Regions from separate parts of the Chromobacterium sp. W521 genome, predicted to be linked through region 2. Evidence: riboswitches for the same ligand, from Rfam matches in the RefSeq annotation. Region 2 holds a riboswitch; the other holds the start of a gene.
What was found. Region 2 has a riboswitch for glycine ahead of gcvT (glycine cleavage system aminomethyltransferase GcvT). Riboswitches for the same ligand answer to the same signal wherever they lie in the genome.
Positions count from the first base shown of each region.

Region 1: another riboswitch for glycine. It lies ahead of ACUXV1_RS19810 (trimeric intracellular cation channel family protein); the one in region 2 lies ahead of gcvT (glycine cleavage system aminomethyltransferase GcvT).

Region 1 is NZ_JBRBAF010000014.1:27,003-38,164, reverse strand. It holds gene ACUXV1_RS19840 (sarcosine oxidase subunit gamma) at 1-426, opposite strand, end outside; gene ACUXV1_RS19835 (sarcosine oxidase subunit alpha family protein) at 419-3,436, opposite strand; gene ACUXV1_RS19830 (sarcosine oxidase subunit delta) at 3,433-3,729, opposite strand; gene ACUXV1_RS19825 (sarcosine oxidase subunit beta family protein) at 3,741-4,994, opposite strand; gene purU (formyltetrahydrofolate deformylase) at 5,226-6,092, shown strand; gene ACUXV1_RS19815 (DUF3141 domain-containing protein) at 6,187-8,790, shown strand; glycine riboswitch at 9,073-9,159, shown strand; glycine riboswitch at 9,161-9,343, shown strand; gene ACUXV1_RS19810 (trimeric intracellular cation channel family protein) at 9,541-10,275, shown strand; gene ACUXV1_RS19805 (helix-turn-helix transcriptional regulator) at 10,316-11,095, opposite strand.
Region 2 is NZ_JBRBAF010000004.1:317,642-328,803, reverse strand. It holds gene ACUXV1_RS08125 (EAL domain-containing protein) at 1-94, opposite strand, end outside; gene gcvP (aminomethyl-transferring glycine dehydrogenase) at 265-3,117, opposite strand; gene gcvH (glycine cleavage system protein GcvH) at 3,241-3,627, opposite strand; gene gcvT (glycine cleavage system aminomethyltransferase GcvT) at 3,701-4,789, opposite strand; glycine riboswitch at 4,831-4,927, opposite strand; glycine riboswitch at 4,942-5,033, opposite strand; gene ACUXV1_RS08105 (dihydroxyacetone kinase family protein) at 5,279-6,964, shown strand; gene ACUXV1_RS08100 (M15 family metallopeptidase) at 7,010-7,753, opposite strand; gene ACUXV1_RS08095 (amino acid permease) at 7,893-9,233, opposite strand; gene gluQRS (tRNA glutamyl-Q(34) synthetase GluQRS) at 9,659-10,546, opposite strand; gene fdxA (ferredoxin FdxA) at 10,682-11,005, shown strand; gene cheD (chemoreceptor glutamine deamidase CheD) at 11,157-11,162, opposite strand, start outside.

The sequences.
Region 1 (11,162 bases), on a different contig from region 2:
CAGATGGCGCAACACGGCCAGATGCGGCTCACCGCACAGGTAAACGGCGGTGAAGCCACCGCTGACATCCAGCGCCTGGGCGAACAGGCGCTGCTCGGCGTAGCCCCGCTCCAGCGCAGGCAGCCAGGCGGCCAGCCGCTGGCGGCGGCTGATCAGCAGCCATTCGTCCGGCGACAGCCACAGCAGCGCGCCGCCCTCCCCCTGGCTCAAGGCCTTGGGCCTTCGCGGCGGCTCCAGCCCAGTGACACGCGCCGTCAGCTCGAAAAAACCGGTCTCGGCGCCGTCACCGCGCAGCACCGCATAGCCCAGATTAGGCGCTTCATTGCCCCAAACACGGCCGTCGGCGCGGCGCGGCTCGGCCGCTTCCTGCAAATCCAGATGCCGCAAGGGCGATTCCAGCACAGGCTTGAACGCGGATTCAGACATGCTGACGTTCTCCTTCCTTGTCGACGAAGACCGCGGACGCCACCCGCGCCGGCACGCTGCGGCCCCGCCACCAGACTTGCACGGTGTCGCCCTCGCGACGGCTGCCATCCTTCAACACAGCCATTGCGATGGAACGGCCCAGGCATTCGCTGTGGTAGCTGGAGGTGACATGGCCCTGCATCGCCGCCGGCACGGCGTCGTTGACATCGTTGAGAATTTGCGCGCCTTCCGGCAACACCAGCCGCGGATCCTCCGTCAGCAAGCCCACCAACTGCTTGCGGCCTGCGGCGGCGGTATCGGCGCGCAGCAAGGAGCGGCGGCCGAGGAAGCTGAACGGCTTTTTCATCCCCACCGCCCAGCCCATGGCCAGATCGTTGGGGCTCATCGAGCCGTCGCTGTCCTGACCGACGATGATGAAGCCCTTTTCCGCGCGCAAGACGTGCATGGCCTCGGTACCGTAGGGCGTGATGCCGAACTCGGCTCCAGCCCGCATCGCCTCCTCCCACAGATAACGGCCGTAGCCGGCGTCCACATTGATCTCGTAAGCCAGTTCGCCGGAGAAGCTGATGCGGAACACCCGAGCCGGCACGCCGGCCACCGTGCCGATGCGGCCCTCCATGAAAGGAAAAGCCTGCGCGGACAGATCTATGTCCGTACACAGCTTGCGCAACACCTCCCGGCTTTGCGGCCCCACCAGCGCCGTGGTGGCCCAATGATCGGTGATGGAACTGAACCTCACCTTGAGCTCTGGCCATTCGGTCTGGTGCCAGCGCTCCAGCCAGCTGTACACCCGAGCCGCGCCCCCGGTAGTGGTGGTCATGTGGAAATGGTCGTCCGCCAGGCAGGCGGTGACGCCGTCGTCCATCACCATGCCGTTTTCGTCCAGCATCAGGCCGTAGCGGCATTTGCCCGGCTCCAGCTTGCTCCAGGCGTTGCTGTAGACGCGGCCCAGAAACTCCCGCGCGTCCGGGCCGCGCACATCAATCTTGCCCAGGGTGGAAGCGTCCATCACCGCCACCCCCTGGCGAGCGGCACGGCATTCGCGGCGCACCGCCGCGTGCAGGTCCTCGCCCGGCCGCGGAAAATACCAGGGCCGCAGCCACTGCCCCACCAGCTCGTACTCGGCGCCGCGCGCCGTATGGCTGTCGTGCATGGCGGTGTAGCGACGCGGGTCAAAGGTCTCTCCGGCATTGGCTCCCGCCAGCGCGCCGAAGCTGACCGGGGTGTAGGCTGGCCGATACGTGGTGGTGCCCACCTCGGCGATAGGCTTGCCCAGCGCCTCGGCGGCGATGGCGAAGCCGTTGACGTTGGACAACTTGCCTTGATCGGTGCCGAAGCCCAGCGCGGTGTAGCGCTTGACATGCTCGATGGAGCGGTAGTTTTCGCGCACCGCCAGATGGATGTCGGCGGCGGCCACGTCGTTCTGAAAGTCGACGAAAGCCTTGGCGCCGACGCCTTCGTGCCGTCCGTCTGGCAGACGGAAGATTTCGCGCGGCGCGGCCACGTCCTCCGGCTCTACTCGCGGCGCGGCACCCAGGCCGACCGGGCTTCCCGAGCCAAGCAGCCCCAACATGGCGGCATGGCACTGGGCCAGAGCTTCGTCCAACTCCCAGCGCCCGGTGACCGCGCCCACGCAGACGACGCCGGGCCGGCCCTCGTCCGGGCAGACGAAGGACAAACGGTCCGGACGCCACAGCGGACGGCCGCCGTTGTGGCAGAACAGATGCACGCTGGCGCTGAGGCCGCCGGAAGAAAGCACGCCGTCCGCCTCCAGCCGCGGCCCCTTGCCGGCCACGCTCCGGCCATCCGCGCCCAGCTTCACCAGTTCCACGCCGCTGACGCCGGCGCCGCCGTTCACCCTGGCGATACCGTAGCCGGCCAGCAGTTCCACGCCGGCATTCTGCGCGGCGCGGCTGCGCCATGCCACCGCGCCGCCTGGACGGGCGTCGGCCAGCGTCACCGCCACGCCGGACAAGGCCAGCTCCAACGCCGCGTCGTAGGCTGCGTCGTTCTGGGTCTGCAACAGCAGCCGACGCCCCACCGCCACGCCGTAACGGTTCAAATAAGTATGGCCGGCGGCGGCGGTCATCACTCCAGGCAGATCGTTGTTGCCGAACACCAGCGGCCGTTCGATGGCGCCGCTGGCCAAGACCAGTTGGCCCGCGCGTATCTTGTGCAGACGCTGGCGCGGCTGGGCCGGATTGCGCTCGGATGGCGACAGGTGGTCCTGCAACAGCTCCACCGCCAAGGCCAGATTGCCCTCATGCAACGCGAACACGGTGGCGCGCGGCAAGAGCTGGACATTGGGCAGCGCAGCCAGCTCCTGCAAGCGCTGGCGCGTCCAATCCATCGTTTCCAGACCATCAATGCGCAGCCGGCGCTCGCTCAGCAGCCAGCCGCCCATTTCCGTCTGTTCGTCCAACAGCAGCGTTTTCAGGCCGGCGCGCCCCGCCAGCGTGGCCGCCCACAAGCCAGCCGCGCCGCCGCCCACCACCAGCAAGTCCACATGGTGATGCAGATGATCGTAATGCTCCGGGTCCGGCAGCCGCGGCGCTTCGCCGTAACCGGCGGCTTCGCGGATGCGCCGCTCGTAAAACGGCCAGGCCCGCGCCGGCTGCATGAAGGTCTTGTAATAAAAGCCCGCCGGCATGAAACGCTCCAAGCGGCCCAGCGCGCCCTTGAGCCTCATGCCCCAAGACCCGTCCCCCAAGCCGCTAAAGGCCTGCAAGCCTTGGTACAGCTCCACCTGAGTGGCTTTGAGATCCGGTGTGGTCAAAGCGCCGGTTTCCAGCTGGATCAAAGCGTTGGGCTCTTCCGCGCCGAAGCCTACGATGCCGCGCGGCCGGCCGTACTTGAAGCTGCGGCCTAGAAGGCGTAGGCCGTTGGCCAGCAGCGCCGAGGCCAAGGTGTCGCCGGCGAAGCCGTGATAGGCCGCGCGGTCGAAGGAGAAAGCCAGCGGCCGATTGCGATCGATGCGCTCGCCGGGGCGGTGGATGCGATAGCCGCTCACGCCTGATCCTCCTGCAAATAGCGGGCCTTGCCCTCGGCCAGCGTCCAGCTGCCTGCGATCTCGTAGCTGACGGTGTGACGCCGGACGGCGAACACCTTGCGGCAGCCGGCGGCGTGCTGCCATTGTTCCCAATGCCAGCCGCGCGGGTTCTTGCGGCCAAATAGATAATCGCCCCAGGCTTCGTCGTCCACCTGCTCCGGCGCCGCCGGACGGACGATGAAGGCTTCCCCGGCGTAGGCGAACTCCTCCTCCTCCCGCGCCTCCCCGCAATGCGGGCAATGAATCAACAGCATCGGCGTCTCCCTCAATGCGCCACGGCGGCGGCGCCGTGTTCGTCTATCAAGCGGCCGGAAGCGAAGCGCTCCAGCGAAAAAGCCGCGTTCAGCGGATGCGGCTGGTCATGAGCGATGGTGTGGGCGAACACATGGCCGGAACCCGGCGTGGCCTTGAAGCCGCCGGTGCCCCAGCCGCAGTTGAAATACAAGCCCTGGATCCGGGTCTTGCCGATGATGGGACAGGCGTCCGGCGACACGTCGACGATGCCGCCCCACTGACGGTTCATCCGCAGCCGCGAGAAGGATGGAAACAACTCGACGATGGCCGCCGCCGTGTGCTCGATCACATGCGGGCTGCCGCGCTGGCCGTAACCCAGATAGCTGTCGATGCCGGCGCCGATCACCAGTTCGCCCTTGTCCGACTGGCTGATGTAGCCATGCACCGCGCCGGACATCACCACCGTGTCCAGACAGGGTTTCAGCGATTCGGACACAAAAGCCTGCAAGGGGTGGCTTTCCAGCGGCAGGCGCAAACCGGCCATCCGCGCCAGCACGGCGCTGTTGCCGGCGGCCACGCAGCCCACCTTGTCGGCGCGGATCTCGCCGCGCCCGGTTTGGACCCCGCGCACCCGGCCGCCCTCGATCAACAAGCCGGTGACCTCGCACTCCTCGATGATGTCCACGCCCAACTCGCTGGCGGCGCGGGCGAAGCCCCAGGCCACCGCGTCGTGGCGCGCCACCCCGCCTCGCGGTTGGTAGCTGGCGCCCAGAATCGGATAGCGGACGTCGCCGCCGATGGCAATCAAGGGCACCCGCTCCTTGATCTCCCGCGGGGTCAGTACCTCGGCGTCCACGCCGTTGAGCAGATTGGCGTTGACCCGGCGCTCGATGTCGCGCATGTCCTGCAGGCTGTGGCCCAGGTTCATTACCCCGCGCTGGCTGAACATCACGTTGAAGTTCAGCTCCTGGGACAGGCCCTCCCACAGCTTGAGCGCGTGCTCGTACAGCCGCGAAGATTCGTCCCACAGATAGTTGGAGCGGATGATGGTGGTGTTGCGCGCAGTGTTGCCGCCGCCCAGATACCCTTTTTCCAACACCGCCACCTTGCGGACGCCATACATGCGGGCCAAGTAATAGGCGGTGGCCAGGCCGTGGCCGCCGCCGCCGACGATGATGACGTCGTAGCTGGTTTCCGGCTGAGGGCTGCGCCAGGCCGGCTGCCAGCCCTGGTGATGCCCGAGCCCTTGCCGGATCAGGCTCCACAGCGAATATCGGTTTGCCATCTGCGCTCCCGCCGCCGGGCCGCCATGGGCCCGCGCCGCTGCTGTCGAGGTTGAGGAAGGCCTCATTCTCAGGGCGACGCCGACGGTGCGTTTGGCTGGAAAGGACGGTCTCTTGCCCGCACGCGACACGGCAATGTCCAAAATCCACGCAAAGCGGACGCATGGCGAACAGCGTGCGCGCGGGACACGGCCTAGATTGGCACATGCCGCCCAACAACCCAGGACACGCCAATGACCTCAAACGCCCCCTCCTACGTGCTCAGCTTCGCCTGTCGCAGCGCCTCCGGCCAGGTGGCCGGCTTCTCCGCCTTGCTGGAGCAGCAAGGCTGCTATATCGATGAACTGGCCGTGTTCGACGACGCCCGCAGCCGGCGTTTCTTTGTGCGCTGCGTATTCCACCCGGAGCGGCCGGACTTCGCCCCGGCGCGGCTGGCCGACGGCATGGCGCGAATGGGCGGCCATTATCAAGACCTGCAATGGCGGCTGCACGACCGGAGCCAACGCGCGCGGGTGCTGATCATGGTGTCCAAACTGGATCACTGCCTGAACGATTTGCTCTATCGCCAAAAAATGGGGGATCTGGACATGACAGTGGTCGCCGTGGTCTCCAATCACCGCGACCTCGCTCCGATTGCCGAGGCTTACGGCCTGCCCTTCCACCATCTGCCGCTCACCCCGGACAACAAGCCACGCCAGGAAGCGGCGCTGCTGTCACTCATCGACGACAGCCAAGCGGAGCTGCTGGTGCTGGCCCGCTACATGCAGGTGCTTTCCAGCGCCACCGCCGCCCGGCTGGCCGGCCGCGCCATCAATATCCATCACTCTTTCCTGCCCGGCTTCAAGGGCGCTCGGCCCTATCAGCAGGCACACGAACGCGGTGTCAAATTGATAGGCGCCACCGCCCACTACATCACCGACGACCTGGACGAAGGCCCGATCATCGAACAGGTGGTGGAACGGGTAGACCATGCCTACAGCCCGGAGCAATTGCAGACCGTCGGCCGGGACATGGAATGCCAGGCGCTTGCGCGTGCGGTGCGCAGCCACCTGGAGCAACGCGTCTTCATCGTAGAGCGACGCACTGTGGTGTTGCGCTGACAGTTGGGCGCCTAATAGGAACTTTGTCTATTGCAACGCAACAAAAGGAGGGTACAGTAGCCAGTTATCCGTCATACCAACCAAGAGGTGCCGTATGTGGTCGCAAACAGCCGTCTGGTCCAAGCTCTTCTCCTCCAACCCGGTCGCCGACTACTGGCGCGACGCCTGCGAGCGCAGCATCCTCTACTGGGACGTGCTGCATGACCGCGGCGCGGACTACCTGCGGCACGTGCAAAGCGGCAAACCGCCGGTGTTGGTGTTCGACTACAAGATCATTCTGGACGGCCGCGGCCTGCCGGACCCGGCCAACTACGCGCTGGCCGCCATCCTGCCGCCGGCCGGCTGCCCGGCCACCAATCCGGCGCTGCGCCCCTTTGTGGTGATTGACCCGCGCGCCGGCCACGGTCCCGGCATCGGCGGCTTCAAAATGGACAGCGAGATCGGCATTGCGCTGCAGCAGGGCCACCCCTGCTACTTCATCATGTTCTTCCCGCAACCGGTGCCCAGCCAGACCATAGAAAGCGTCAGCCGCGCCGAATACGTCTTCCTCAGCAAAGTCAACGAACTGCACCCGGACAGCGACGGCAAACCCTTCGTCATCGGCAACTGCCAGGGCGGCTGGGCGCTGGCCATGCTCGCTTCCGTGGCGCCGGAACTGTTCGGCCCCATCCTGCTGGCCGGCACCCCGCTGTCCTACTGGGCCGGCGTCACCGGCAAAAACCCGATGCGCTACTCCGGCGGCATGATGGGCGGCACTTGGACCGCCTCGCTGGCCGGCGACCTGGGCAACGGCAAGTTCGACGGCGCCCATCTGGTCAACAACTTTGAAAAGCTGGACCCGGCCAACACCCTATGGAAGAAGCCCTACAACCTGTACGCCAAGGTGGACACCGAGCGCGAACGCTTCCTGGGCTTTGAACGCTGGTGGGGCGGCCACTACCTGCTGAACAAGCAGGAAATGGAATGGATCTCCCAGCAGCTGTTCGTGGGCAACCACCTGGTGGAAGGCAAGATCGTCAGCAGCGACCAGCACCGCGTGGACATGCGCAACATCCGCTCCCCCATCATCGTGTTCGCCTCATGGGGCGACAACATCACCCCGCCGCAACAGGCGCTGAACTGGATACCCGACCTGTACGAGAACGCGGAAGACATCCGCGACAACGAACAAACCATCATCTACTGCCTGCACAACAAAGTGGGCCACCTCGGCATCTTCGTCTCCGCCGGCATCGCCAATCGCGAACACAGCGAATTCGCCAGCGCGCTGGACCTGATCGACGTGCTGGCCCCCGGCCTGTACGAAGCCATCATCGAAGACGTGGCCCCCGGCACCCCCGGTCAGGAATACATCAAAGGCCGCTACATTATCCGTTTTGAAGCGCGCGAAGTGGCCGACATCCTGGCCCTGGACGACGGCCGCGAAGACGAGCAAGCCTTTGAAGTGGTGCGCCGCGTCTCCGAGATCAACCAAGGCATTTACAACCGCTTCATCTCCCCCGTGCTCCAGGCCGTCAGCAGCGAAGCCAGCGCCCAATGCCAGCGCCAGCTCAACCCGGCTCGGCTGGAACGCACGCTGATCTCCCCGCTCAACCCCTGGCTCAGCTGGCTCAAGCCCGCCGCCGAATACGTGCGCGCCCATCGCCACCCCGTGAGCGTGGACAACCCGCTGTGGCGGCTGCAAGAACAATGGTCCGGCTGGATGGCGCAAAGCCTTGACCGCTACCGCGACCTGCGCGACGCCGCCACCGAACACTGCTTCAAAGCCGTGTACGAATCCCCGTGGCTGGCCTCCATCGTGGGCGTCCAGCCGGCCCGCGAAGCCCGCGCCGCCCGCTGCGACAGCTGGGAGAAACGGGAACGGCTGCAACTCAAGCGCCAAACGCTGGACCCCGCCTACGAAACCGGCACCTTGGCAGACGGCTTCGTGCGCTTGCTCACCTACGTGGCGATCGGCCGCGGCATCATAGACGAGCGCCCGTTCAACGCCATCCGTCGCATCATGCGCGACATCCGCCACGAATACCCGCTGACCCTGATGCAGCTGAAAGAAATCGCCCGCAAGCAAGTCTTCCTGGTGCGGCTGGACGAAGCCCGCGCGCTGGCCGGCCTGCCCAAGCTGCTGCCGGAAGAGCACCGCCGCCGCCAAGCCTGGCAGCTGGCGCACGAACTGCTGGCGCTCAGCGGCGACATCGCTCCGGAACAACAACAGCGGCTGGACCAAGTGGCCCACGCGCTGCAACTGGACACCCGCTCGCCGGCGGCCCCGGCCATCCTTCCGCCCACCGAGCCAATAGCGGCAACCGCAGCCGCTCCCGCTCCGGCCCCCGCCGTCAAGGCCAGCGCGCCGGCCAGGAAAGCGGTCGCCAAAGCCCCGGCCAAAGCAAGGGCTGCCGACAAACCCAGCGCCGCCACAACCGCCAGCAACACGCCGGTTGCGGCCAAGCCGGCTTCAGGCAAGCCCAAGGCGGCCAAAACCGCCAAAGCGTCTGTCGCCAAGTCCGCAGCCAAACCAGCGACCGCCGACAAGCCCAGCGCCGCCGCCAAAACCGCCAGCAGCACGCCGGTTGCGGCCAAGCCGGCCTCAAGCAAACCCACGGCGGCCAAAACCGCCAAAGCGCCTGCCGCCAAAGCCCCGGCCACGCGCAAACCCGCCGCCGGCAACGGCGCGGCCAAGCCCAAGACGCCTAGCAACTAAGAGCCTGTTCACGGTCTCGCGAGCAAGAGCGAGACAAGGCGAAAACGAGCGAAAAAGCGGAATGCACGAGTGGTACATGAGCATTTTGAGCTTGTACTCACAGTGCAACGCTTCACGAAGCGCAGCAGATCGTAAACAGGTTCTAAGAACCAGCCAGCGCAAAAACGCCCGGACAGCCAAGCCGCCGTCCGAGCGTTTTCGTGAAGATGGCGCACTGCAACATTTTTGCCTTCCCCCATGTATACAGTCGTTGACTGAACAATACAGCAAACGCTAATATCCTTGCCTGCTGCGGGAGAGAGGGGCATACGCCCCCGCCGAAGACGCAAACTCCCATAATCGCTCAGGCCACAGTACCGCAGCCCATGGATACCAGCCGATTGGAGAGAGGCCCTAAGCGCCCGTTCATCATCTGCTACGCTTCAGCGACAGCGCGTCAGATTATGCAACCGGCCCTTAGCCGCCCACCGAAGGGGCAAGTGACGCCCGGCAAAGCCCGCACACAGGCAGCGCCCGTCATCTAACTCTCAGGTAAAAGGACAAGGGGAGAGGCAATGCCGGCAACGCCGCGCTCATGCGCGGCTCGCCGGCCATGCTCAGAACGTGTTCACGATCTCGCGAGCAAGGACGAGACAAGGCGAAAACAGCTGAGAAAGCGGAATGTACTCCTGGTACATGAGCATTTCGAAGCGATAGCCGCAGCGTCTCGCGAAGCGCAGCAGATCGTGCACCAGCTCTCAAGGAAAACCCGTGTTCGAAACGCTTGCCCAGGCTGTGCGCCACCTGGCATGGCCCGCCCATTGCCAACCTATTTTCCCACCCGGCTTCGCCGCTCACCTCGGCGCCAGCCTGTTTGACCACTGCAACTACATGCTTACCCTGATCTATCTGATCGCCATCACCGCGGAAGCGATGACTGGCGCGCTGGCGGCCGGCCGCCGCAATATGGACATCTTCGGCGTCACCGTCATCGCCTTCCTCACCGCCCTGGGCGGCGGCACCGTGCGCGATATCGTGCTGGGCCGATACCCGATAGGCTGGACCCAACACCCGGAATACGTCGGCCTCGTCATTGCCGGCGGCTTGGCCGCCGTGTTCGTGGCCCGCTACATGAAGCGCCTCAGCCGCGTCTTCCTGGTGCTGGACGCGCTGGGCCTGATCGCCTTCACCATCATAGGCTGCGGCGTGGCCCAGTCCATGGACTACCATCCGGTAGTGGTGGTGATGGCCGGCATGATCACCGGCATTGCCGGCGGCATCCTGCGCGACGTGCTGTGCAACCGCGTGCCCGTGGTCTTCCGTCAGGAACTGTACGCCAGCGTCTCCTTCGCCGTGGCCCTGCTCTACTTGGGCCTGATCAAGCTGGGCGTGCCGCATGATCTCAACGTGCTGGCCAGCTTCGCCGTCGGCCTCACTATCCGCCTGGCCGCCATCTGGCGCGAATGGCGGCTGCCGGTGTTCATGTACCGGCACGACCTGCATTAACTAACCCTAGCTGTTTCACCGCTACGCCACGGCATCGGGATCAAATATCCGCCAGCAGCAGGAACAAGGCCGCCTGGCTGGAAACGCCCAGCTTGGCGTACAGATGGCGACGATGCACCTTGGCCGTTTCCAGTGAAATGCCCAGTTCACGCGCCACGCCCTTGGTAGAGTGGCCGCCGAGTATCAGCAAGGCCACTTCCACCTCGCGCTTGGTCAGCGGCGAGGAACCCTGCGAGCGCAGCGCCTCCTCCCACTGCCGGCGGCTCTGCCTGCCCGGGTTCGCAGCCGGCTGATGCCGCCCTTCGTCCAGACGCGCGGCCAGCCGTGACAAGGGCAGCAACCAGGGAGCAAACAGATTGCAGACGCCCAGATCTTGCTCGCTGAAGCGATGCTTGCAGCCCAGCGACAGGGACAGCACCCCCTCCGGCAGCGCTTGCAGGAACTGGATTTCATCCGCCACCACATTGCGCGAAAAGTAACGCCGAAAGTATTCCGTTTCCCTGAAACGGTCCGGTGCCACCTCGTCCAGCCGGTACACGCCAGCCGCCGGACACTTCAGCGCAAAGCCGTAAAACGGGTCCAGCAGATAGAGGCCACGCCTGTAGTCGGCGAACAGATCGTCATGAGCGTAATTCGCCGCGTGATCCGCCAGCACCAAGGGCGGGGCCTCCTGGCGAAACAGCAACACCACCCAGGTATCGAAACTCAGGTGTTCTCGCAGAAACGCGGCCAGTTGCTGCCAAAAGGCCGCATTGTCGACGCACCCCAGCAAACGTCCCAATTGCTGGTGAAAAACCAAGTCCGCCACATTCAGCTGCATGCCAGCTACCTCGATCAGGTTAGTTTTACCCACGGCCCTAACGCTTTCGCGTGATATCCACCGCGAA
Region 2 (11,162 bases):
AATCGGTGTCCAGCACCAAGTACAGCCCTGGCGACCGTTCGAACAGCAGCTGAAAATCCGGCGCGGCAATCGCAGCCGGCACGCTCAACGCCAACGCAGCCTCCTATTGATAGGGTTTACATACCAACGGCAAGCAGACTGCCGTCATATCCTCCATTAAATATGATATTCGTATATTCACTCAACTCCAGTGTCAGATGGCCGCGTCTACACGCAAAAAAGCCCCGGCCAAGGCCGGGGCTGCTTTACGCTTGCCTGCGCGAATCAGGCGTAGCTGTCGGTGGAAGGGCAACTGCACACCAGATTGCGGTCCCCGTAAACATCGTCGATGCGGTTGACGCTGGGCCAGAACTTGTTTTCCAGCACATAGGGCAGCGGGAACAAGCCGGTTTCACGGCTGTACGGACGCTGCCACTCGCCTGCGATGTCCGCCTTGCTGTGCGGCGCGTTGCACAGCGGATTGTCGTCCGCAGGCCACACGCCGTTCTGCACTTTGTCGATTTCCTGGCGGATCGCCGCCATCGCCGCGATGAAACGATCCAGCTCCGCCTTGGGCTCGGACTCGGTCGGCTCAATCATCAGCGTGCCCGGCACCGGGAAGCTCATGGTTGGCGCGTGGAAGCCGTAATCCATCAGCCGCTTGGCTACGTCCACCTCGGTCACGCCGCTGGCGGCCTTGAGCGGGCGCAGGTCGATGATGCACTCATGAGCCACCCGGCCGTTGGCTCCGGTGTACAGCACCGGAAAGTGCTCGGCCAATCGCGTCGCCACGTAGTTGGCGGACAACAAGGCGTTCTCGGTGGCCTGCTTCATGCCCTCCGCGCCCATCATCGCGATGTACATATAGGAGATGGGCAAGATGGAGGCCGAGCCGAAGGGCGCAGCCGACACCGCGGTCTGGCCCGGCTGGGCGGTGGGCACCGACGCCACCACGTGGTTGGCGATGAACGGGGCCAAATGCGCCTTCAAACCAATCGGGCCCATGCCCGGGCCGCCGCCGCCGTGCGGGATGCAGAAGGTCTTGTGCAGGTTCATGTGCGACACGTCGGCGCCGATGTCGGCCGGACGGCACAAGCCCACCTGGGCGTTGAGGTTGGCGCCGTCCATATACACTTGGCCGCCGTGCTGATGGATGATCGCGCAGATTTCGCGAATGGGCTGCTCAAATACGCCGTGGGTGGACGGGTAGGTAATCATCAAGGCCGCCAGCTGCGCAGAATGCAGCTCGGCTTTCGCCTTCAGATCGGCAACGTCGACGTTGCCCGCCTCGTCGCAGTCCACCACCACCACCTGCATATTCATCATCTGCGCCGTGGCCGGGTTGGTACCGTGAGCGGAACGCGGAATCAGACAGATATTGCGCTGGCCGTCGCCGCGCGACTCGTGGTAGCGGCTGATTGCCAACAGGCCGGCGTACTCGCCCTGGGCGCCGGAGTTGGGCTGCATCGAGATGATGTCGAAGCCGGTGATCGCGCGCAGCTGCGTTTCCAGACCGGCGATCATTTCCAGATAACCCACTGTCTGTTCGCGCGGCGCGAACGGATGCATATTGGCGAACTCCGGCCAGGTGATCGGAATCATTTCGCTGGTGGCGTTCAGCTTCATCGTGCAGCTGCCCAGCGAGATCATCGAATGATTCATCGCCAGGTCGCGGCTTTCCAGTTTCTTCATATAGCGCAGCATCTCGTGCTCGCTATGATGGGTGTTGAACACCGGGTGGCTCATGAAAGCGGATTCGCGCTTCAACCCGGCCGGAATCGCATCGGCAGCCGCGGCGTCCAAGGCGGCGATATCGGCGCTCTTGCCTGTGAAGATTTCAATCAGACGCGCCAGATCGGTTTCAGTGGCCGCCTCGTGGAAAGCTACGCCCAACACATTGCCGCCTGCGCGGCGCAGATTGTAGCCGGCGGCCAAAGCCGCCTGATACACCGCGTCGGCCTTGGGCGCGTCAACTTGCACCGTGTCGAAGAAACGATCGAACACCAGCTTGCCGCCAGCGGCCTTGACCGCGTGCGCGAAAATGGCGGCCAGACGGTGGATGCGAGCCGCGATGCGCTTGACGCCCTCCGGGCCGTGATACACCGCGTACATGCCGGCGATATTGGCCAGAAGCACCTGGCTGGTGCAGATATTGGAGTTGGCTTTTTCGCGGCGGATGTGCTGCTCGCGGGTCTGCAGCGCCATGCGCAGCGCGGTCTTGCCTTTGGCGTCCACCGACACGCCGATGATGCGGCCAGGCGCCGAGCGCTTCATTTCGTCCTTGAACGCGAAATAGGCGGCGTGCGGTCCGCCGAAGCCCATTGGCACGCCAAAGCGCTGAGTGTTGCCGATGGCGACGTCCGCGCCCATCTCGCCCGGGGATTTCAACGCCACCAAGGCCATGATGTCGGCGGCCACCACCGCCACCGCGCCCTTGGCCTTGACCGCGGCGATGTGCGGGGTCAGGTCGATCAAGTCCCCGGCCTCGCCCGGATACTGGAACAAGGCGCCGAAGTATTCGCCCTTGCCCGCCTCTTCCGGGTGGCCCAGCACCAGCTCAAAGCCGAAATACTTGGCGCGGGTCCGCATCACGTCCAGGGTTTGCGGCAGCACGCGGCTGTCCACGAAGAACTGGCCGGACTTGGCCTTGGACACCCGGCGCGCCATCGCCATCGCCTCGGCGGCGGCGGTGGCCTCGTCCAGCAAGGACGCGTTAGCCAGTTCCAGGCCGGTCAGGTCGATCACCATTTGCTGGAAATTCAGCAAGGCTTCGAGACGGCCTTGGGCGATCTCCGCCTGGTATGGGGTGTAAGCGGTATACCAGCCCGGGTTTTCCAGCAGGTTGCGCAAGATCACCGTTGGGGTCAGCACCGGGTAATAACCCTGGCCGATGAAGGATTTGTTGACCACGTTCTTGGCGGCGACAGCCTTCAGCGCGGCCAGCGCCTCGGCTTCCGGCATGGGATCCGGCAGCTCCAGCTTGCGGTTCAGGCGGATGTCGGCCGGCAGCGTCTGCGCCACCAGTTCGTCAATGGAGGCCACGCCGATGGCGGCCAGCATTTGCTCGCGCTCTGCGTCGGACGGGCCGATGTGGCGGGAGATGAATTCTTTGCGGTTGAAAAGTTCGGAGAGAGACATGAGTACGAGACCTTCTGTGCTTGCCGTCCGCGCCGCGGCTTTCGCGGCCAATCGGGTGTTGCTGGATATCCGGGCGAAAAAAACGCCTCGCGGCCAATCAGGACTGCGAGGCGGTTTTCACCATCAGGCGCCAATTTCCTTGGCGTAGGCGGCGGCGTCCATCAGGGCGTCCAGGTCCGCCGGATTCGCCGGCTTGATCTTGAAGAACCAGCCCGCCCCGTAGGGTTCGCTATTGGCCAGTTCCGGTTCGGCTTCCAGTTCCTCGTTGATGGCCAGCACTTCGCCGGCAACCGGACAGTAAATGTCGGAAGCGGCCTTCACCGATTCCACCACGCCGGCCTGCTCTTCCTTGGCCAGCTTGGCGCCCACTTTCGGCAGCTCGACGAAAACGATGTCGCCCAGCAATTCTTGAGCATGCTCGGTAATGCCCACGGTCACGGAACCGTCAGCTTCCAGACACAGCCATTCGTGGCTTTCAACGTATTTGAGTTCGGCGGGGATGTTGCTCATGAGTGTCTCCAGTCAAATCCAGGTCTTAACGATTATTCCCGGCCGCGTCGCGCGGCCTGCCTGAGCAATCGGCTCAGGCGAAAACTTTCTTGCCGTTGCGCACGAAAGGCATCTTGACCACGCGCACTTCGGTCAAGGTGCCGCGCAGGTCCACCAGCGCCTTGTCGCCTGTGCCTGCCGGCACGCGCGCGATCGCGATGGAATGCTTGAGCGTGGGCGAGAAGGTTCCGCTGGTGATCACCCCTTCGCCCACCCCTTCCACCACTACTTTCAGACCTTCGCGCAGCACGCCGCGCCCTTCCAGTACCAGGCCCACTTGCTTGGTCTTCACGCCGGCGGCTTTCTGCGCCTCTAGCGCCTTGCGGCCGATGAAGTCGCGCTCAGCCGGTTCCCAGGCGATGGTCCAACCCATGCCGGCTTCCAGCGGGGAAACGGTTTCGTCCATATCGTGGCCGTACAGATTCATGCCGGCCTCCAGCCGCAGGGTGTCGCGCGCGCCCAGACCGATGGGCGCCACGCCGGCGGCCTGCAATTGTTGGAAGAAAGCGGCGGCTTCAACGCCGGGCAGCATCACTTCCAGGCCGTCTTCGCCGGTATAGCCGGTGCGGGCATAGAACCAGTCTCCTGCCGGCTGGCCTTGAAACGGTTTCAAGTTCTGGATGACGGCGGCGAGCTCGGGCTTGACCGAACAGACCTTGGCGATGGCTTGCGGGCCTTGCACCGCCAAGATGGACAGATCGCGTCTTACTTTGATGTCGACGTTGAAGTCCGCCTTGTGCCCTTCCATCCAGGCCAGATCCTTGTCGGTGGTGCCCGCGTTGACCACCATGCGATAGCCGTAGGAGGTCAGGTAGACGATCAGATCGTCCACCACGGTGCCGTCGGGCGTGAGCATGCCGGAATACAGCGCCTTGCCTTCGAAGCCCAGCTTGGCCACGTCGTTGGCGATCAGCCGCTGGAGCCAGGCCTTGGCGTCCGGCCCGCTGATGTCCAGCACCGTCATATGGGAAACGTCGAACATGCCGGCGTCGCTGCGCACGATTTCATGTTCTTTTAGTTGGGAGCCGTAATGGATGGGCATTTCCCAGCCGGCGAAATCGACCATCTTGGCGCCGGCGGCGATGTGGGATTCAAACAGGGGGGTGCGTTTCGGGGCCGTCATTGGTGCGTCCTTAGCAAAAGCGTGTAGTGTTGCTCTATTCCCTACACCCCTCTGTCCCTGCACCTGAGATTTTCCGGCCTTGCGACCGTTAGCCCCTTCGGTGGGCATCCGTGGACGCCGCTCTCCAGATTCGGCGAACTGGCTGCGGCCAGTCCGATAATGCAGTCCTTTTGCCTGAGCGATTGCGGGTGCGCTTGCGCCTTCGGCGGTGGCGCGGACGGCCACTCTCTCCTGCATGACGTGCCAGATTATGGTTGCTGGACCGGGCCTTGGCAAGCCGTGTTTATCTTCAACTTAAACAATGACTTAAAATATTCGAAACCGCAAATCATTGAACGGATATTGCTTCGTTTAAGATCGATTACGAACACATTTCACTTCGTTATCGATCACGCAATCGACAAATTCCCCCTCCAAGCAAAGCTGATCGTAAGATGACATCCATCTTTACCCAGCACGAGCTCTATCCGATATGGAAAGGAAACCGCGATGCGAAAACTAATCAACGATCCGCGCCATGTGGCGCGGGAAATGCTGGAAGGCCTGGCCGACACCCTGCCCGGCCTGGCCCTGCTCGAAGAGGAAAACGTCTTGCTGCGCGCGGATCTTCCGGCTGACGGTCAGCTCGACAAAGTGGCGCTGATCTCCGGCGGCGGCAGCGGCCACGAGCCCGCCCACGCCGGCTACATCGGCCACGGCATGCTGGACGCCGCCGCAGTGGGCGACGTATTCACCTCGCCCAGCGTAGACACCGTGCTGGCGGCGATCCGCGCCGTCGCCGGCCCTAAAGGCGTACTGCTCATCATCAAAAACTACACCGGCGACCGGCTAAACTTTGGCCTGGCGGCGGAGCTGGCCCGTGCCGAGGGCATTGCCGTCGACAGCGTGGTGGTGGCCGACGATGTAGCGCTTCGCGACACCGTGGAGCCGGCGCGCCGTCGCGGCATCGCCGGCACCGTGCTGGTGCACAAGATTGCCGGCGCGGTTGCCGCCAGCGGCGCCAGCCTGGCCGAGGTCGCGGCCGCGGCGCGGCAGGCGGCGGAACAGGTGGCCACCATGGGCGTGGCGCTGGGCGCCTGCACCGTGCCGGCAACCGGCCGCCCCGGCTTTCAACTGGACGACGACGAAGTAGAGTTGGGGCTGGGCATTCACGGCGAAGCCGGCGTACGCCGCGTGCCGCGCCAATCCGCCGACGCCTTGTGCGCGACGCTGCTCGACGCCATTGTCAGGGACCGCGGTTGGCAGGCCGGCCAACGGGTGGCAATGCTGGTCAACGGCCTGGGCGGCACTCCGCCGATGGAGCTCGCCATCGTGGCGCGCAGCGCGCTGGCCTCGGCGCGACGGCTCGGCTTGCATGTGGAACGGCTATGGAGCGGTAATTTCATGACCGCGCTGGAAATGCCGGGCTGCTCGCTGTCGCTGCTGGCGCTGGATGAGCAGCGCCTCGGCTGGCTGGATCAAGCCACCCAGGCTCCGGCCTGGCCCGGCTCCGGCTTTCTGCCGGCGCGACGCCAGCTGCGGCCGGCGCCGCCGCGCGCGGCAGCAGAAGCCCTCTCCACCGCCAAAGCCGACCCCCAGCTGCGCGCCGCGGCTTGGGCCGCGGCCAAGGCGCTGGACGCCGCCGAACCGCTGTTGACTGAACTGGACGGAGCGGCAGGCGACGGCGATCTGGGCGTCAGCATGCAGCGCGGCGCGGCGGCGATCCGCGCTTTGCCGGACAGCGCCTGGAGCGATCCGGCCACGGCGCTGCGCACCGTCAGCCAGGCCTTGCGCCAGGCCATCGCCGGTAGCTCCGGCCCGTTCTACTCGACAGCCCTGCTGCGCGCGGCGCGGCGGCTGGACTCATCGAACGCGCCCAGCCCGCTCGACTGGGCCGCGGCGTTCAAGGACGGCGTCGCCGCCATCGCGGAACTGGGCGGCGCGCAGGTGGGCGACCGCACCATGCTGGATACCTTAACGCCAGCCGCCAACGCTTTCGAAGCCGCTCTGAACGACGGCCAAAGTCCAAACGCGGCGTGGCGTTCCGCGCTGGAGGCGGCGGAACGCGGCTGCGCGGCCACCGCCGCCATGCGGCCGCGCTTGGGACGGGCCAGCTATCTGGGCGAACGAGCGCTAGGCGTGCCCGACGCGGGGGCCAGCGCCGCGCTGGTCTGGTTGAAGGCGCTGGCCGGCTAGCGCTTGACGATGCGGCCGCCGCAAGCACGCGGCGGCCGCGTCAAATCAGGACGGCTCCAGCTCCATGGACGGGTAAACCCAGTCCACGCCCAAAGCCTGCCCCCACAGGCAGTCGCCCAAGTCGTAATGCCACCATTCCTCGGCATAATTGCTGAAACCGGACTGTTTCATCAGATTGAACAAGACGCGGCGATTGTGACGCACCGCCAACCATCGCTCGGACGAAAAGCCCTGCGCGGGATCGTGCGGCGCTTCGAAGTAGTCGGTGCGCGACGCCGGCTCGGCCGCGTCGAAGGCGGTGCCGAAATCGCAGATCTCCCCGGTATCCCGCCGGCAGATCGCCAGATCAATCGCGCCGCCCGAATTGTGCGGCAGCACCGCGAAACGGGCGGTATCGTCGGGATGGGCGGCAAACAAGCGCGCCTGCCGCTCCACCGCCGCCGCGTCCCAATCCGGATGCGCGGCGCGCACCTCGTCCAACACCATTTGAAATAGATCGGCCTGGGTCTCGCGGCTGCGGTAAGCGTCGAACAACAACAGGCCGTAATCCGGGGCCAGCCGCGCCGCCGCCTCGCACAAGCGGCGCGCAACAAAGGCCCGTGCCGAAATTCGCTCGGCGCAGCCTTTGCGGCCGGCAAGGTAATAGCTGTTTTCCGGAAACAAACCGTCCGCGCGCTCCAGCGCGCAAGGCTCGTTTTCCTCCCGCATCCGCGCCAGCGTTAACGCGTCCGGCATCGGGTAAGCGAAATCGATGGCGACAAGCAGGCTATCGACGGCGGCTATCCTCATTGCAACTCCCAGTCTGAAACCAAAGCGCCCAAGTAAGCCACCAGCCAGCGGCATAGGCAAGTCCATTTCGCCATGACAATAGCCTTGATCCCAAAGAAAACGCGGCCGAGGCCGCGTGTCGGATCCTGCGCCGCCTCGCTCACGAAGGGTCGGCGTAACGTTCCTTCACTTGCCAGACATAAACCGGCAGGCCCAGCAGCAGCAGGATCATGCCCCACATCACGATGTCGGCTCCGGAGCCGTATAAAGCCCACACCGAATAGGCGAAGCCCACGCCGGCGAAGCACAGCGGTGCCAGGTAGTCCTTGCGCTGGAACTGCTGGGGGCGCATCAGCATGATGGCCAGCAACGCCATTGAGCAAAACGCGTAAGGCAGCAAGGTAGTGGCGGTGGCCAGCAGAATAATGAACTCGAAAATTTTGACGCCGCCGTCGCCCCCGGCGTATTTCATCGCCATCAGCACCGTCACCAAGCCGCTGGACAACAACAGGCCGAAAATAGGCACGCCTTGCGGGTTCATCTGAGCAAAGCGGCGGGGAAACAGGCCGTCGTGCGCGGCGGCGGCCGGCACATGTGCCTGCATCAAGCTCCAGCCGTTCAGCGCGCCGAAGCAGGAGACAATGGCGCCGAAACCCACCAGATAGTAGCCCCAATCGCCCCACATCAACCTGGCTGCGTCGGCGAACGGCGCCTGCGAGGCCGCCAGCATCGCCGGCGGCATCAAGCCCATCAAGGCCACCGTGGACAAGATGTAGAGCACCGTGGCGATCAGGGTGCCCAGCACCGTGGCGCGCGGAATGGTTTTTTCCGGCGCGATCACGTCGCCCGCCGGCACCGACGCCGACTCCAGCCCCAGAAAAGCCCACAGGGTCAGCGCCATGGTGGCGGACACCGAACTGAGCAGGGGCTTGTCGTGAGGGTTGAACACGATGTTGTCCGGCTGCAAATGGAAAAACCCGAAGAAAGTGACAGCGGCCAACGGCAACAGCTTGAGCAAGGTGGTCGTCACCGCCACTAGGCCGGAACTGCGCGCGCCGCGGCTGTTGATCCAGGTGACGATCCAGATCAGGCTGATGGCGAATACGCCGGCCAGCAGATTATCGTGCCCCAACACCGGAAAGAAGACCTGCATATAACTGGTGGCGGCCACCGCCAGCGCCGCGTTGCCGGCCCACAGCGCAATCCAGTAACCCCAGGCGATCCAGAAGCCGGCAAAACCGCCGAAGGCTTCATGAATATACGCGTAGGGCCCGCCTTCCTTGGGCAGAATGGCCGCCAGCCGCGCAAACACCAAGGCCAGGCAGATCGCGCCGGCGGCGGTGAGCAGCCAGCCTATCATCGACACGCCGCCGAACGGCGCCAGCGACGCCGGCAACAGGAACACGCCGGAACCGATCATATTGCCCACCACCAGGGCGGTGCACATCCATACCCCCAGCGCCCGGGTCTTGGTCTTGCTGTCTAAATTGGTATTGCTCAAGGCTTGGTCTCCATCGGGCCTGCCGATTGACGGGCGCGCCGCGCGCGCGTGTTTCTACGATCATGCGATGGCGCCGGCGGAGCGGGTTCTGCCCGTTCCGTTCGCATTCAGACTGATACGACTGAAAAAGCGCCCATGATAGAGGGCCGCGCCCGCAAGCTGGGCATGCTTTCTTTAAGCCGCTTGACCGGAGTCAACTGAAGCGGGACTTTGCGCCAGTGCGCGCGCATGAAAAAAAGGCGGCATTAGAACACAAATTCGACATAAAAACATGTCGCATTTTCCGTATGTCAACGAGAAGGCGATGGCAGTCCGCTTGTCGCGGCCAATGATGCGCAACAAGCGCGTGCGCAGATGCCAATATAGGTCAGCAGACAGGGAAAAAAACACGTCAAATGCATAGTTTTGGCATAAAAGGGCGCAATTCAGGCGACCACCACCGGCCCTGTCGGTACCCGCGCCAGCGACCAGTGAGCGCGCGCCCACTGCCACAACTCGGCTAAACCGCCGCACTCCTCCGGCGGCGCATGCCCCAGACGGCTCAAGGCCAAACGCAGTGAAGCGGCGGCGTCCTCCGCCGCCACCGCCGGCGCCAGCGTCTGCTTGGACAGTTTCTCTCCCGCGGCGTTAACCAGCACCGGCAAATGGCAATAAGTCGGCGTATTCGCGCCCAGCGCGCGCTGTACCGCCACCTGGCGCGGCGTGGACACCAGCAGGTCGGCGCCGCGCACCACATCGCTCACCCCTTGCTCCGCATCGTCCACTACCACGGCCAATTGATAAGCCCAGTAGCCGTCCGCGCGCAGCAAGACAAAATCGCCGATATCGGCCGCCAGGTTCTGCCGGTACGCTCCTTGCAGGCGGTCATCCACCACGGTCTCGCCGGGTTCCACCCGCAGGCGCCAGGCTCGCCCCCCCTCCTCCGGACGCCTCAGCCGGCAATGGCCGGGATAAACGTAACCGTCCAGACCGCGCCTCGCGGTCTCCGCGATCTTCTTGCGCGTGCAATTGCACGGATAAGCATGGCCGGAGGCGACCAATTGCTCCAACGCCTGCCGATACAAGTGGTGGCGACGGCTTTGGTACACCACTTCGCCATCCCACTCGAAGCCATAGGCCTCCAAGGTGCGCAGAATGGCGTCCGCGGCGCCGGCCACCTCGCGCGGCGGGTCCAGGTCCTCCATCCGCAGCAGCCACTCGCCTCCGCGCGCGCGCGCCTCCAGATAACTGCCGACGGCGGTGCACAGGGAGCCGGCGTGCAACAAACCGGTGGGACTGGGGGCAAAACGCCCGCGATAGGGAGAAGCGTTCATGACGGATAGGAAATTTACGGCGGCAATGCGTTGTGAAGGGAATTTCTGGCTAATAATGTTGACTGATACGCTCAAATCATCGCCCAGAGGCCGCGCCAAACGGCGCAGCCGGCTTTCGACGACCAAGGAGCCAATATGGCCTACGTTGTAACCGATGCCTGCATCAAATGCAAATACACCGATTGCGTCGATGTCTGCCCGGTGGACTGCTTTCACGAAGGCCCCAACTTCCTGGCGATTGACCCGGAGGAATGCATAGACTGCACGCTATGCGTGGCGGAATGCCCAGTGAACGCGATCTACGCGGAGGACGACGTGCCGCCCGGACAAGAAGGCTTCGTCGCGCTCAACGCCGAACTTTCCAAGCTCTGGCCCACTATCACCGAAAAGAAGGATCCGCTGCCGGACCACGAGGACTGGGCGGCGGTCGAAGGCAAGCTGCAACACCTGGAACGCTGAGAACCGGTTCAAAGTCTCGCGAGCAAGAGCGAGGCAAGGCGAAAACCGCTGAGAAAGCGGAATGTACACGTGGTACATGAGCATTTCGAAGTGGTTTTTAACGCCGTATCGCCGATGCGCAGCAGACATTGAACAGGTTCTGAGAACCGGTTCAAAT